Regions from separate parts of the Agrobacterium burrii genome, predicted to be linked through region 2. Evidence: riboswitches for the same ligand, from Rfam matches in the RefSeq annotation. Region 2 holds a riboswitch; the other holds the start of a gene.

Region 1 (7,493 bases), on a different contig from region 2:
AGGTCATAAGCGCAAGAGGTGCAGACATGCTGGACGACAAGCCGTGTCTGAGCGAAGGCAGTAATTCCGCGGTGGCACGATGGGCAACGGTCGCGTAATCCGCACCCGTGGATAAAGCAGGAGATTCTAGTCGCGTGTCGCCATCGCCTCCGAAAAATATGGGGGCTGATCAGAACCGAGGCACGCAGGACAGAATTGCAGCCACGTCGAAGCAGCACGACGGGCTTTGATGACCAGTGGTAGCGGCATGTGTCTGTAATCACATGGCTGCAAGGCCATTGACGACAATCGGTCTCTCGCAAATCCAATGAGGCGTGGCCGTAAACAGCCATATTTTCCTGGCGGCGAATCTCACATTAAGTGCCAAAGAGAAGCCAGAGTCTCAAATTAAATGCCAAGTCTCAAATTAAGTGCCGGGCTATCTTACTGAAACTGTTAGGACTGGAATCTCACGATTAAATGCAAAACGACACCTTCAACATCGTGCATTCCTCCCCCTTGAAGTTTTTTGACGGTCTTAAGCCCTGTAGGCGACGAGCACGGCTCCTCGCGCGATCATCACGACACCGAGCCAGTTCGGCAGGGTCAGACGTTCACCGAGGAACAGCACAGCGAAAATGGACACGAACACCACGGACAGCTTGTCGATCGGCGCGACGCGGGCGGCGTCACCAAGCTTCAGCGCCCGGAAGTAGCAAATCCAGGATGCGCCCGTGGCAAAACCGGAAAGTACAAGAAATAGCCAGCTTCTGGTCGAGACCGTCGACGGCTCCTGCCAATTTCCGGTGATATAGACCATCGCGCCAGCGGCCAGCAGGATGACGATGGTGCGAATGAAGGTGGCGAAGTCGGAATTGACGTTTTCGACGCCGATCTTGGCGAAGATCGCCGTCAGGGCTGCAAAGCCGGCCGAAAGGAGGGCCCAGAACGGCCAGCTTGTAAGGAAGATTTTCATGCGGCTTGTCCATGTCCGGCCATCCGGATCAGCATGAGGCCGACAAAAAGTCCCGCCATCGACAGGACCAGCGAAAGAGCGACATATCCGGCAGCAACATCCGATTGCCCGCGTTCCCACAGGGTCACGGCATCTAGCGAGAAAGTCGAAAAGGTGGTGAATCCGCCAAGCAGCCCGGTTGTCAGAAACAGGCGCAACTCCTGCGGCAGGCCAGAGCGAAACACGAAAAATTCCGTGAGCAGGCCCATGACGACGGAGCCGACAACATTGACGGTGAGTGTGCCGTAGGGAAAGCCGAAGCCGAACAGGCGCGCCGCTCCCATGTTGACGGCGTGCCGGAAAACACCACCGATACCTGCGCCAAGGAAAACGATCAGATAAACCAAGATCGCGCCTCCTTCAGGATGTCGTGACCTTGAGCGCTTCTGCCGCCTCAACGTCGTGATGGACGACATCCCACTGTTCCAGGTGCTTGTAGACGATCACCTTGTGTTTCAGCAGCGCGCCATGGGTCCGGCAGAATTCCTCAAGCTGGTCGCGTGATGCAATCATCTCGACGCACATAGTCAGATCCGGATTGGGGATCTCGAAGCCCTCGTCCTGAAGCTTACCGCTGTTCGAATAGCCAAAATGCGTATGGTGCGCGACGGCATTCATGATGCCGGCCGACTTCGCCTGCAGGACCAATTCCCGGTAAAGAGGCTTCGATCCGAACCAACCGCCCTTGCCGGGCGCCTTCTCACGCGGCTTCATGTAGATACGGACCATGCCGATTTCGGTAGAATGCAGCTTGTGTTGCGTCACGACGGCGGGCCTTTCATTGAGTGTTGCGGTGGTAGCAAGTGACCGTAGACGGACCTTTCCGACGAGATCGCCGAGGCTCTGAGTCTGCATGTCACGCATGTGGCGAACCGAGATGTCGGGAGGAATATCGTTGGCGGCAGCCGTTTTCGGAACGCCGACGCGCTGCGACAGGTAGATGCTGGAATGGCCACTGCACAGATAGGCAACGAAGCAGGCGACAGCGAGGTAGACCGAATAGGTGGCGCCGAAGAGCTCAATCCCCATGATCATGCAAGCCAGCGGCGTATTAGTGGCGCCGGCGAAGACGGCCACGAAGCCAAGCGCCGCAAAAAGATCGACCGGTGCGCCGAGAACACCGGCCAGCGCACTGCCGAGACCTGCGCCGATGAAGAACAGCGGTGTGACCTCGCCGCCCTTGAAACCGGCGCTTAATGTGACGATCGTGAACAGCGCCTTCCAGGCCCAGCTCCAGTAATCCACGTGATCGGGAAGGAAAAAGCCAAGGATCGTCGCATCGTCGGGATTGGGCGACCAGACACCCAGACCGAGATATTCCCGCGTACCGAGCATGTAGACAAGGCCCAGCAATATCGCGCTGGCGAGCACCGGACGCAGCGGCGCATAGGGCAAGATCGCCTTGTAAGCTGATGATGCCAAATGGGAAAGCTCGGCGAAGAAATGCGCGGCCAGACCAAAAGCCACGCCGGCAATGACCACCTTGAGCAGTAGGACCGCATCGAGGTGGAAGCCGACAGCTTCGCCAACGCCGCCGAGATAGGCGATGGCATAATGGGTGTGGCCGATCCCCCAGGCATGACAGGTCCAGTCGGCAACAATGGCGGCAAGCAAGGCGGGCAACAAAGCCTCGTACTGCATGCGTCCGATGGTCAGCACCTCCAGCGCAAAGATCGCGCCGGCGATCGGCGTGCCGAAGACAGCGCCGAAGCCTGCGGCAATCCCTGCCATCAAGAGGATACGCACGTCGCCGGGCGCCAGTTTGAAGACTTTGCCAAAGGCGCTGGCAAGGCTGCCGCCGAGCTGGACTGCCGTGCCCTCGCGACCGGCCGAGCCGCCGACCAAATGGGTGAGCACCGTGGTCACAAGGATGAAGGGCGCCATGCGCAGCGGCACACCACCGCCCGGCTCGTGGATCTGGTCTACAATCAGGTTGTTGCCGGCTTCAGCCGACTTGCCGAATTTCTGGTAGGCCCAGACCATCGCAAAGCCTGCGACCGGCATGCCATAGATCAGCCAGGGAAACTCAAAGCGAAGCTCCGTTGCCCGGTCGAGGCTCCAGAGGAAAAGCGCGACGAGTGACCCGACCGCCATTGCCATGGGCACGACAATCATGATCCATTTCGCTAGACTGCGGACCTGGCTGATACGAAGACCAAAAAATGCAGAGAACGCCATCAGTTGGACGCTCCCGCAGATATACATTTCATTTTGGAAGACAGGTAAAGAATTCTAGGCACGACTCTACTCCTTCGCGTGTAGCGCGTTGAGTAGGAGTCATCAGCTTCGTCGGGGAAGCGGTTCGGCGTAATGCCCGGCAGAATCCATTACCGTTGCAACTTTAATACTCAGTCAAAATGAGCACTGTCAATCCCGCTCACCATGGAGAGCGGGATTGCTTGGCACCTTGCCACATTTTTCATCCTGAATGCAGTTCGAGAAGGGGTGCCGTTTATCTTGGCATCCATCAGCGCGATGTTCCGCATGCGTGCGGAATTGGGAGAAGTTGGCGGAAAAGCCATTGCCACTCAGGCTGCACGCCTCGCTCGCCGCCCCGAAACAGTCAGAAAGACCGCACCCAAAAGACCGGACACAAGCGACCCCATCAGGATCCCGATCTTGACGTGATCCTGGACAACTGGATCGCTGAACGCTAGCAGACCGATGAAAAGGGACATGGTGAACCCGATTCCACACAACAGGGCTACGCCTGTCATCTGACCCCAACTAGCGCTCGCAGGAAGATCGGCCAATCCCAGTCTTACCAGAACTGCCACCGTTCCCAGAACGCCGACCAGTTTTCCGAGCATTAGACCTGCCGCTACGCCCATTGTGAGCGGCTCTTCGAAGACCGACATCGATAAACCGGCAAACGAAACACCTGCGTTGGCAAAAACGAAGATCGGCACGATCGCGAAGGCGACCAGCTTGTGCAGCAGGTGTTCGAACCTGTGCAGAGGTGATTCATCGTGTGTGGCCTCCGGCGTCCCCGGCGTCAGCTTCAGCGGTATCGTCAACGCCAGCAAGACACCTGCAAGGGTCGCATGCACGCCTGATGCGAAAACCAACACCCAAAGGACCGCGCCGAGGGCGAGATAGGGCCAGAGGGCCTTCACGCCCATGCGATTGAAGATGATCAGATTTCCAACGACGAGGCCCGCGCCAGCCAAAGCGAGCAGGTTCAGTTCCGCAGTATAGAAGAGAGCGATAACCACAACGGCGCCGAGATCGTCGATGATGGCCAGCGCCGCCAGAAATATCTTCAGCGATGCGGGAACACGATTACCGAAAAGTGAAAGGACCCCAAGAGCGAAGGCGATATGGGTCGCGGTCGGGATTGCCCAGCCACGGATAACTGTCGGGTCGCTCCAGTTGAAGTAAAGGTAAAACAGTGCCGGAAACAGCATGCCTCCTGCAGCAGCCGCGCCTGGCAAGATGCGCCGGCTCCAGCTTGAAAGCTGGCCGTCGAGCATCTCGCGTTTGATCTCCAGGCCAACGAGTAGGAGGAAGACGGCCATCAAGGCGTCGTTGATCCAGTGCTGGATGCTCAGCGGGCCGACATAGACGTGCAGCACACGGAAGTAGCTCTCTGCCAGCGGCGAGTTCGCCGTGGCAATTGCCAGAGCAGCAACTGCCATCAGGATGATGCCACCCGATGCTTCATTGTCGAGGAACTGACGGAGAGTGGATTGAATACGGCCCTTGGAAAATGTCGAAGACATGGGTTCGCGCTCCTTGTGAGAGGTTGATCGAAGTCTCCGTCAATTTCGGGGGAAGCACGCAGCGCACGCAGCACGCACTGTAAGCTTTAAACTAGGGTATTTGCTCGACGATTTCCAGCAGATTCGGCCCTATAAGGACTTGGCCAAACAGGATTACCGTCATCAAGCATTATTCGTTCGCAAACATGATCTGCAAGCTTTTCGAAGCATCGGATGCGCACCGGGCTGGAGAAGTTGAGCAGCGAGCCGGAAGTGTGGGTCATCACCAGCGTGGGGATTTGCAGCAATCGTGCAAGGAAAACGCGCCGATGTTCGGGAGTGACACTCGCTCTGCGACACATCTGATCAATGCGACAATCCACCAGGTGCGCTGCAACGCTGATGATGACCCTTGACGCCTTGCGCAAATCGAAACCGCAGTGGACGCAAAAATGCTGGGGGACAAGCTTGCTTTGACGGTAGGCTTCGATACGTCTTTGGCAGGATGGGCACCGGTCGCGCAAGCCGCAGCGGTGGTGGCGGCAAGATACTTTGGTCGCCAAACGCCAGCTGCGGCGAAAATATGGATGTTCATCGTTAGCCAGGCATTGGGGGCAAAACTGCAGCCAGGTTGAAGTCCCCCGCCGACCGCTGCTTCGTAACGGCAGCAAGAGCTCCGTCGGGATGCCACTCGCCAGGGTCATTGCCACGATCTGAGCGTGGGATACACCGGCATTTGCGCGAAGCAGGTTTTCGATGTCGCTCGAGGGTCTGAAATCGATGGCTGGTGACCACATGCCAGATCCAAGTCCGAAGACGCGCGCGAATCCACGCGGTGCAACGCCGTTGGCATAAGCAAGACGGTGCAGCCAACTCGACAGCAATTCATCGGGTTGCGGTAAGACGTTGACGGGCCATCGGTCGGAAACGATGTGACGGTATCTCCGTTGTATGCTGATTGCCGGGATACCAGCGTTGCCCATCGTCATAACAGGTTGTCCCGTAAAGCCGGTTGGCGCCGCTGCGATATTGGGGTGTACCGTAGTTCGATGATGCCCGCCTTGGTGATGCGTTCGGTTCCGGATTGCACCGCCGCGACGGCCGCCTTTGTGATGATGGTGACGGTCTCGCCTATCAAACCCTCCGATAACCTGAAGACAAGACGAGCCAACGGCTCGCTGGACAGATCCGAGATCCTGGCAAGAGGCAACGCTGCTTCGAGGCTATCGAGCAACATCAGATAGGGCTCATCGTATTGCCATCGCGGGACTGCGACCAGATCAAAACGGGTTGCCATCTCGCTGGTGGCGTTGAGGAAGTCGTAGACGGATACGTCCCCGATCAGAACCGGGGCGATGTCATACTGACGGCCGATCCGTCGCAGGAATGCAAAAATCGCCTCGATGTCGCGCGCCCGTCCGCGCAATGCGTTGTGAAACTCGTCGAAGATCAACACCTTTGGCTTGAGACTTGCCAGCAAGTGATCCAGCTGTTCCGCCTTGCGGCTGACATTCCAAATGTCGCCCCCAGGAGCGTGGAGCGCCTGGAGAATGCTCGCGTAGAAATGGCCAAGGCCCGCGCCCTCTCGCGTCTGGACCATCCAAAGCTTCTGCTGGACAGATGTTCGCAGGTGTTCGACGGCAAACCGCTCCGCAATCATCGTCTTGCCATTGGCATAGGGGCCGACCAGCATCAGGCCCTGGGTTCGTAATGACGGCGGTCTTGAGAGTAGCTCGGTGAGCCGTATATGGCTGTCTTGAGCAACCTGATGTCCGATCCATCGTGGGGCACGGATGTAGGCGATCCGCTCATCCTGGTCGCGTTCAAGGTAGGATCGGACATGGTCGAGCAGATGGTCCGACATGCCATGCTACCAGTCTTCGACCGGTAGTCGGCTTTTCTGACGGGTGGGATGAGGTGAGGCAACGCGCGCCTGTTCCTGCATAGCCGCATAAGGCTTCTGCGACGCGCCCGCGTGGATACCGCGGACAGCAGTTCACAACTGGCGTCTGGGTTGTTTCGCAGTCCCGACGATAGCAGCGATTTCGCGGCGAAACTCCACCCTTGCAACACTTGAGCGATGGTTTGCATCGCGCCGGCGGGCGCGCTCAGCCTCATGTTCCCATAGCGTCAGCGACGTAAGCCTGCCATCGCGCCGTTCGACGGGTCGGAAGTGTCTGCCTTCCGGATCCCGGACATAGATATGGCTGATGTCTCGAGGGTCATATCTTACTTCCAGCTTTCCCAGCCGGTCGCGCTGCGGAATGAGGCCGCCAAGCCATGACGCGTAATAATGTACGGCAAACATGCTGATCCCCTGCGGCGACAATCTTCTTTCCGTACCCGGCAGAAACGACAATAGAACGGTGTGTGGATCGTCATTGAAGCGCGGTAAAGCTGCGTTGTTGCGCTGCCACTCCGTATTCGGCACATTCAGTGTCTTGGTGTTTTCCTGCCGGTTGTGATCGAGGATGGCCAGCGCAACGCACCGCTCCAGGTCCGCGAATCCGAGACAGGCGCGCCGTTCCGAGGGATATTCATCGCGATCAACCACAGACCTTCCGGTCGAACCGCGATAGGTGGCGAGGATAGCGTTGAGTTTGCCCAGCAGTCGTTCGACCACGCCGCCTTGATGCACTCTTCCGCGGTCACGATATCGAATGCGGATGCCATAATCGTCGCAGCCACGCTGGAAAGCGTGCCCCTTGAATTCCATCGCCGAGTCGGTGACGAGTACCCGAGGCCTGCCAAATGTCGACCAGGCATGAGCAAGGCTACGGTTGGCAAGCCATTCGTCC
Region 2 (7,493 bases):
GAATGTCGATTTCCTCAGGGGCAGAAACAAGATGCATCGGGTCTACCATGACATTCAGCGCTTCGATCGATGAGCAGGTCACGGAGGCCGCTGCCATAACCGCCGCATCCAGGGTTCCGGCGACCGTATCGCCTTTAGTCAGCACAGCCAGAATTCTCATGGTATCGTCTCCCGTCATGCCCCGAACCGGGCAGCGCCACCGAGCTCCGCCTCGATTTCCAGAAGCCTATTGTATTTCGAGATCCGGTCGGAGCGGGAAGCCGAGCCTGTCTTGATCTGTCCTCCACCCATGGCCACGGCGAAATCGGCGATGAAGCTGTCTTCGGTTTCACCGGAGCGGTGCGAGATGACGTAGTTCCACCCCGCTTTTCGGCAGAGCTGGATGGCGCTGGCCGTCTCCGTCACGGTCCCGATCTGGTTAAGCTTGATGAGGGCCGCATTGCACGCTTTCTCCTCGATGCCCTTTGCGATGAAGTGGGTATTGGTGACGAGATTGTCGTCGCCGACGATCTGGATCCGATTGCCAAGAGCCTTGGTGATAGCTTTGTATCCCTCCCAATCATTTTCGTCATGGCTGTCCTCGATGGAGACGATCGGGAATTTCTCGACCCAGGTCTCGAACAGGCTGACCATCTCCTGCGATGTCTTATTGCCTTGTCCGCTGCGCTTCAGGCGATAGAGCCCGTCTTCGTAAAATGAGCTGGCGGCGGGATCGAGCGCAATGGCGATATCTTCGCCTGGCCGATAGCCTGCCGCCTCGATCGCGTCGACAATGACCTCGCACGCCTCCTCATTGCTCTTGAGCTTTGGCGCAAATCCACCCTCGTCGCCGACACTGGTGCTGAGGCCGCGCTTTGACAGGATGGATTTCAGGGCATGGAACGTCTCGGCCCCATAGCGGAGGGCCTCAGAAAACGTCGGTGCGCCGTGCGGGTAAAGCATGAACTCCTGGAAATCCATGCCGGAATCCGCGTGCTTGCCGCCATTGAGAACATTCATCATGGGAATGGGCAGATGCAGGGCACCGACGCCACCCAGATACGCGTAGAGCGGCAGGCCGTGGCTTTGGGCGGCGGCGCGACAAAGCGCCTGGGAGACTCCCAGAATTGCGTTGGCGCCAAGCTCAGATTTATTAGGCGAGCCATCGAGTTCGATCATGGCTGCGTCGAGTGCCGCCTGATGCGAAGGATCGTGTCCTTTCAAAAAAGGGGCGATCCGCAGGTTGACGTTGTCGACGGCCTTGCGAACACCCTTGCCGCCGTATCGGCTGGAGTCTCCGTCACGTAGTTCTACCGCCTCATTGGCCCCGGTCGATGCTCCCGAGGGAACGGACGAGGTGCCCACAATCCCATTGTCGAGATGTACGCTGACGCGAAGGGTCGGATTCCCACGGGAATCGAGGATTTCCAAGGCGGTGATGTTTTCGATAAGGGTCTTCATGGATGTGACTCCTGCTGTCGGGTGTAGGCCGTTCTTTTGATGAACCGGCTGTCGCCTAGATCGGGCGATTGGCATCTTCGATTTCTCTTTCTCGGTCTGATCGGAACGACCGGTATTCCCACCGTCCAGATTGTGGGTTTCGCCGTCGCCAGACCTCCTCCAGCCAGAACACGTGATCATCCACCGGTATGACTGGAAACCAGGCATACCACTCACGCCATAGGCACTCTTCATTCAACATCGTGCGTTCCTCCCCCCTTGAAGTTCTTTGATGGTCTCAAGCCCTGTAGGCGACGAGTACGGCTCCTCCCGCGATCATCACGACACCGAGCCAGTTTGGGAGCGTCAGGCGCTCGCCAAGGAACAGCACGGCAAAGACTGACACGAAGACGACAGAGAGCTTGTCGATCGGCGCGACGCGCGCGGCATCACCCAGCTTCAGCGCCCGAAAATAGCAGATCCAGGAGGCGCCGGTCGCAAAGCCGGAAAGCACAAGGAACAGCCAGCTCCTTGTCGAGACCGAAGACGGCTCCTGCCAGTTTCCAGTGATGTAAACCATCGTACCGGCAGCCAGCAGGATGACGATGGTGCGAATGAAGGTGGCGAAGTCGGAATTGACGTTCTCGACGCCGATCTTGGCAAAGATCGCCGTCAATGCCGCGAAGCCCGCAGACATCAGTGCCCAGATCGGCCAGCTTGTGAGGAGGTTTTTCATGTTGCTTGTCCCTGGCCTGTGAAACGCATGAGCATCAGTCCTGCAAACAACCCCGCCATGGAGAGAACAAGCGAGAGGGTGATGTATCCGGCGGCAAGGCCCCATTGGCCACGCTCCCAAAGCGTCACCGCGTCGAGCGAGAATGTCGAAAACGTCGTGAAGCCGCCGAGTAGGCCAGTCGTCAGAAAGAGACGCAATTCCTGTGGCAGGCCAGAACGGACGACGGAGAGTTCGGTCAGGACGCCCATCAGGACAGAGCCAAGAATATTGACGGCCAGCGTGCCATACGGAAAACCGAAGCCATGCATTCGCGCGGCACCAATATTGACGCTATGCCGGAAAACGCCGCCGATGCCTGCACCAAGAAAGACGATCAAATATGCCATGATCAACTCCGTCAGGATGCACTGGCTTTCAGGCCTTCTTCTGCCGCGATCTCATGGCCCAGCACGTCCCAGTGCTCAAGATGCTTGTAGACGATCATCTTGTTCTTAAGGAGGGTGCCATGGGTCCGGCAGAAGTCTTCAAGCTTGTCCCGTGCTGCTATCAGTTCCACGCACATGGTCAGATCCGGATTAGGGATCTCGAAGCCCTCGTCCTGTACCTTTCCGCTATTGGAGTACCCGAAATGGGTGTGGTGAGCCACCGCATTCATGATGCCAGCGGCTTTCGCCTGCAGGACCAGCTCACGATAGAGCGGCTTCGATCCGAACCAGCCACCCTTACCCGGCGTCTTCTCGCGCGGCTTCATATAGATGCGCACCATGCCGATTTCCTTGTAGTGCAGTGTATGTTGGGTCACGATGATGGGCCTTTCGTTGAGCGTTGCGCGCGTTGCAAGCGACCGGAAGCGAACCGTGCCGACCAGATCACCAAGGGTCTGGGCGTTCATGTCGCGCATGTGGCGGACGGAAATATCCGGAGGGATATCGTTAGCGGCGGCCGTCTTCGGCACGCCGACACGCTGGGAGAGATAGATGCTGGAATGGCCGCTGCAGAGATAGGCGACGAAACAGGCGACCGCGATGTAGACGGAATGCGTTGCCCCGAACAGTTCGATGCCCATGATCATGCAGGCGAGCGGCGTGTTGGTCGCGCCCGCGAAGACGGCTACGAACCCGAGAGCCGCAAACAGGTCCGGCGGTGCGCCCAGGACCCCGGCGAGCGCACTTCCAAGCGCAGCCCCGATGAAGAAAAGTGGTGTGACCTCACCGCCTTTAAAGCCCGCGCTCAGGGTGACGATGGTAAACAGCCCTTTCCAGGCCCAGCTCCAGTAGTCGACATGGTCGGGCCGGAAGAAGCCGATGATGGTCGCGTCCTCCGGGTTTGGTGACCAGACGCCGAGGCCGAGATACTCGCGTGTTCCCAGCACATGGACGAGGCCGATCAGGATGGCGCTCGCCAGCACGGGCCGCAGAGGCGCATAAGGCAGAAGAGCCTTATAGGTAGATGAAGCCAGGTGAGAGAGTTCCGCGAAGAAGTGCGCAGCCAGCCCAAAGGCGACCCCTGCGATCACTACCTTGAGCATCAGAAGCGCGTCGAGATGGAACCCGATGCCTTCGCCGATCCCGCCGAGATAGGAAATGGAATACTGGACGTGACCGATGCTCCAGGCATGGCAGGTCCAGTCAGCAACGACGGCCGCCAGAAGAGCTGGCAGCAGCGCCTCGTATTGCATACGGCCAATGGTGAGCACTTCCAGCGCGAAGATCGCACCTGCAATCGGAGTGCCGAAAACCGCGCCGAACCCAGCCGCGATTCCAGTCATCAATAGAATTCGAAAATCGGATGGCGTGAGTTTGAACACTTTGCCGAACGCACTCGCCAGACTGCCCCCGAGCTGGACGGCCGTTCCCTCGCGTCCCGCCGATCCGCCAACCAGGTGGGTCAGAACTGTCGTCACCAAGATAAACGGAGCCATGCGCAGCGGCAGGCCGCCGCCCGGTTCATGGATTTCATCGACAATGAGATTATTGCCGCCTTCGGCAGACTTTCCGAACTTTCCGTATGCCCAGACCATGGCAAAGCCTGCTACCGGCATGAAGAAGATCAGCCATGGAAACTCGAAGCGCAATTCGGTTGCCCTGTCGAGGCTCCAGAGGAACAGGGCGACAAGTGAGCCAACGGCCATCGCCATCGGCACGACGATCACGATCCATTTTGCGAGGCTTCGGACCTGGGTGACGCGAAGACCAAAAAATGCCGAGAGCGCCATCAGATGGACGCTCCCGCAGGTTCACAATTCATCTCAGAATAAGGGTACTGGAATTTTGGCACGACTCTACTCCTTCGCGTGTTGCGCGTTGAGTAGGAGTCATCAGCCCCATCTGGGGAGCGGTTCGGCTTAATGCCCGGCAGAATCCATTACCAGGAGCATCGGTAGCGGCAGCTTGTGGCAATTGTCAATCAGTGACTAGCGTTGGCTGTCGCAATAATCCCAACAAAAGTTAGAATTTATTGCCTGAGTTTTGCAATTGGCATTTTCGCGCCGCTGCTCATGCGGCAATTTTGCCGAAATCTATCCGGCCCGCAGGTAGCGGCATAGAAAGATCGTCTTGACCGCACGGCCGAGTTCGCTCAGCGCCTTGTAGGTTGGGTGCATCACTTCAGCCCGCGCGAAGCGGCGCAGGATCGCCTCCGGATCGGCCGTGCGCGTCTGCGTCGAGGAAGAGCAAAATTTTCATTCTGCTTGGCTTCCCGACGGCACCTACTGAATCGCTCCACTGAGCACGGATCATCTGAGTTTTTAGACGGTCTGTGGGAGTTTCGCGACACGACACCCTTACATGGCATGACGGGTGACAAACCCTAACGACACGGCCGCCATCCAGACCGCCATAGCGATCATCATCAGATTCTCGGTCAGCGAGATGAACCCAAGCGGCACGTTGCTCGATCCTCCAACGCATGCGCATTTGAGCTCGCGCCTGTCGATGTAGACCGCCTTGAAGACGGAAACCGCGCCGATCGTTCCAATGAACAGCGCCACTGGAACAGAAACCCAATTCAGCGCGCCGGCTACCATCAGGATGCCCGCCGCTCCCTCGGCATAGGGATAGATGTAGCTGTACGGCACCCACCGTTTCGCTAGAAGATCGTAGTTGAGGAACATGGTCGCGAATGCTTCCACGTTCTGGAGCTTGAGCATTGACAACACTACCATGGAGAAGGCGATGAACCATTCAGCCGCTCGCAGCGTCAAAGCGTCGCCGCTGACGGCGTAGCTGCCAGCCATCGCGGTGAGAGCCGTCATTGCGAAGAGCACTGCGACAGGCCGATAGGTAGTCGCCTTGGGATCGGGCACCTTTTTTCCGAGGAACCTCCTGGTGTCATCGTAGCCGCCGACCCGATTGCCATCAATGAACACCTGAGGCGTTGTCTGCACTCCATGCTGTGCCTTGAAGGTGTCGACCTCGTCGCGCGTCGTCAGATGGTGATCTTCTACCTTGTAGCCGGACCGCTTGAGGAGGTCCTTTGCCTTCAATCCGTAGGGGCAGGTATGTGCAGCCATAACCATCCGGTAGAGGACTGCCTTCTTTTCATTGTCGCCCGTGCTTGTTCTGTCCAACATTTTGACGTCTCCTTGCGTCTTGTGAAATCGTTGGCATGACTATACATTCCGTACTGTGGTACGGAGTCAACAGCCCATGGACAAGACAATTGGAAAATTTGCCGCCGCAGGCGAGGTAAGTGTCGAAACCATCCGCTTCTACCAACGCCGTGGCCTTCTGCCGACGCCACAGGGACATGAAGGGGTGCGCAGGTACACGCGTGACGATGTGCGCCGCCTCAAGTTTATCCGCCAGGCGCAGACCGCCGGTTTCACGCTGGAAGAGATCAAGCGCCTGCTCGAACTCGATGCCGGAGACGACCGTGCTGCCGCGAGAAGCCTGGCGAGGTCTCGTCTGGACGCCCTGGATGTGAAGATCGCAGAGTTGCAAGCTGCCCGCGAGTCCCTCAACACGCTCGTCGCGGAGTGTGCATCAGGCAAGACTGGACCCTGTCCAATCCTGCATTCCTTCGGCGTATGACCGGTGTCACCAGCGCACGCTTCAGCTCGGCCTCACCGCCATATAGACGTACGGGTTTGAGCCGTCACGGGGTACCGCCATGACATCATATGAAGCCGCGGGGTCCGTTCCCATTCCCATCGATCCCTTGGGCATGCCCGCCACCGCAAGCCCGGCTAAAGCCGGACGCTCCTTCAGGAGCCTTTCGGCCGCCTCAAGCGGGACGTGGCCTTCGAGGTAATAGCCCTCCATCATCGCGGTGTGACAACCGCGAACCTCGTCCGGCACCTTGAGGCGAGCCTTGAATGCGTCCATGTCATCCTCGTCCCGCGTCTCTACCCGGTAGCCTGCCACGCCAAATGCTTTCGCCCACGCGCCGCAGCATCCGCAATAGGGATCCTTGTGGACTGTCATCGCGGCTTTTTGCGCCATGGCGCCTGCTGGAGCCACTACGGCTGCAGCCGAAAGGAAGATGAACTGCCTGCGCCTCATTTTCAGTATCCTCCGTTGCTTGAGCCGTCTCCGGCAGGATTGCCGGAGACGGCAGTTCGATCACTTGATCTGGGTGACGGTGAGCTTTCCGTTCTTGCGCTCGGCGACGAATTGCACCTTCGCACCTTCCTTGAGCTTGGCCAGCATGGCCGCGTCATCCACAGTGAAGACCATGGTCATGGCCGGCATTTCCAGGCTTTTCAGCTCCTCATGGATGAGAGTGACCTTCTTGGTCTTCGCGTCGACCTTTTTGACCGTGCCGTTGGTGAACTCCTGAGCGAAGGAACCGGCTGCGAATGACAGACCGAGGGCTGTGGCGAGGGTGATCGTAACGATGTTCTTCATGATAGTTCCTTTTCGTTTTGAGGTTACTTGGCGGCGACGTTGACGTCGCCGTGCATGCCGGCGTCGTAATGACCGGGGATGAGACAGGCGACCTTGAAGACGCCGTCATTGGTGAACTTCCAGACGATCTCGCCGCTCTTGCCGGGCGCGAGCCGGATAGCGTTCGGATCGTCATGTTCCATCTCCGGGAACTTCTCCATGACAGCCTTGTGCTCCATGACCTTGTCCTCCCGGTCGAGGACGAATTCGTGATCCAGCTCTCCCGCGTTCTTGACAGCGAACACGACCGTCTGGCCCTTGCGGACCTTGAAGCTGTTCGGCGTGAAGACCATCTTGCCGTCCGACGTTTCCTTCATGCTGATGCGGATGGTCTGGGTCGCCTGGGTTTTTTTGCCCGGCTCCCCGACGGCCATCGCTTCGCCGTGTCCACCGGCGTGCGATCCCGATGCCAGGGCAGGGGTGGCGAGTGTGGCGAGCAGTACGGCAAGTAG

What was found. A riboswitch is a leader RNA that binds a small molecule or an ion and turns the genes downstream of it on or off. The one in region 2 is predicted to bind fluoride.
Region 1: another riboswitch for fluoride. It lies ahead of JZX89_RS25340 (voltage-gated chloride channel family protein); the one in region 2 lies ahead of JZX89_RS28340 (voltage-gated chloride channel family protein).

The regions. Positions count from the first base shown of each region.
Region 1 covers NZ_JAFLNA010000018.1:20,755-28,247, forward strand. Annotated here, with positions in the region: gene JZX89_RS25330 (EamA family transporter) at 518-955, opposite strand; gene crcB (fluoride efflux transporter CrcB) at 952-1,341, opposite strand; gene JZX89_RS25340 (voltage-gated chloride channel family protein) at 1,355-3,172, opposite strand; fluoride riboswitch at 3,259-3,335, opposite strand; gene nhaA (Na+/H+ antiporter NhaA) at 3,523-4,716, opposite strand; gene JZX89_RS25350 (TniQ family protein) at 4,803-5,684, opposite strand; gene JZX89_RS25355 (TniB family NTP-binding protein) at 5,681-6,559, opposite strand; partial or broken gene JZX89_RS25360 (TnsB C-terminal domain-containing protein) at 6,566-7,493, opposite strand, start outside.
Region 2 covers NZ_JAFLNA010000026.1:5,738-13,230, reverse strand. Annotated here, with positions in the region: gene JZX89_RS28360 (universal stress protein) at 1-160, opposite strand, end outside; gene eno (phosphopyruvate hydratase) at 175-1,440, opposite strand; gene JZX89_RS28745 (hypothetical protein) at 1,496-1,681, opposite strand; gene JZX89_RS28350 (EamA family transporter) at 1,718-2,155, opposite strand; gene crcB (fluoride efflux transporter CrcB) at 2,152-2,541, opposite strand; gene JZX89_RS28340 (voltage-gated chloride channel family protein) at 2,553-4,370, opposite strand; fluoride riboswitch at 4,457-4,533, opposite strand; partial or broken gene JZX89_RS28335 (Tn3 family transposase) at 4,686-4,814, opposite strand; gene JZX89_RS28330 (glutaredoxin family protein) at 4,938-5,726, opposite strand; gene JZX89_RS28325 (MerR family transcriptional regulator) at 5,782-6,186, shown strand; gene JZX89_RS28320 (DUF411 domain-containing protein) at 6,208-6,657, opposite strand; gene JZX89_RS28315 (copper-binding protein) at 6,718-7,002, opposite strand; gene JZX89_RS28310 (cupredoxin domain-containing protein) at 7,026-7,493, opposite strand, start outside.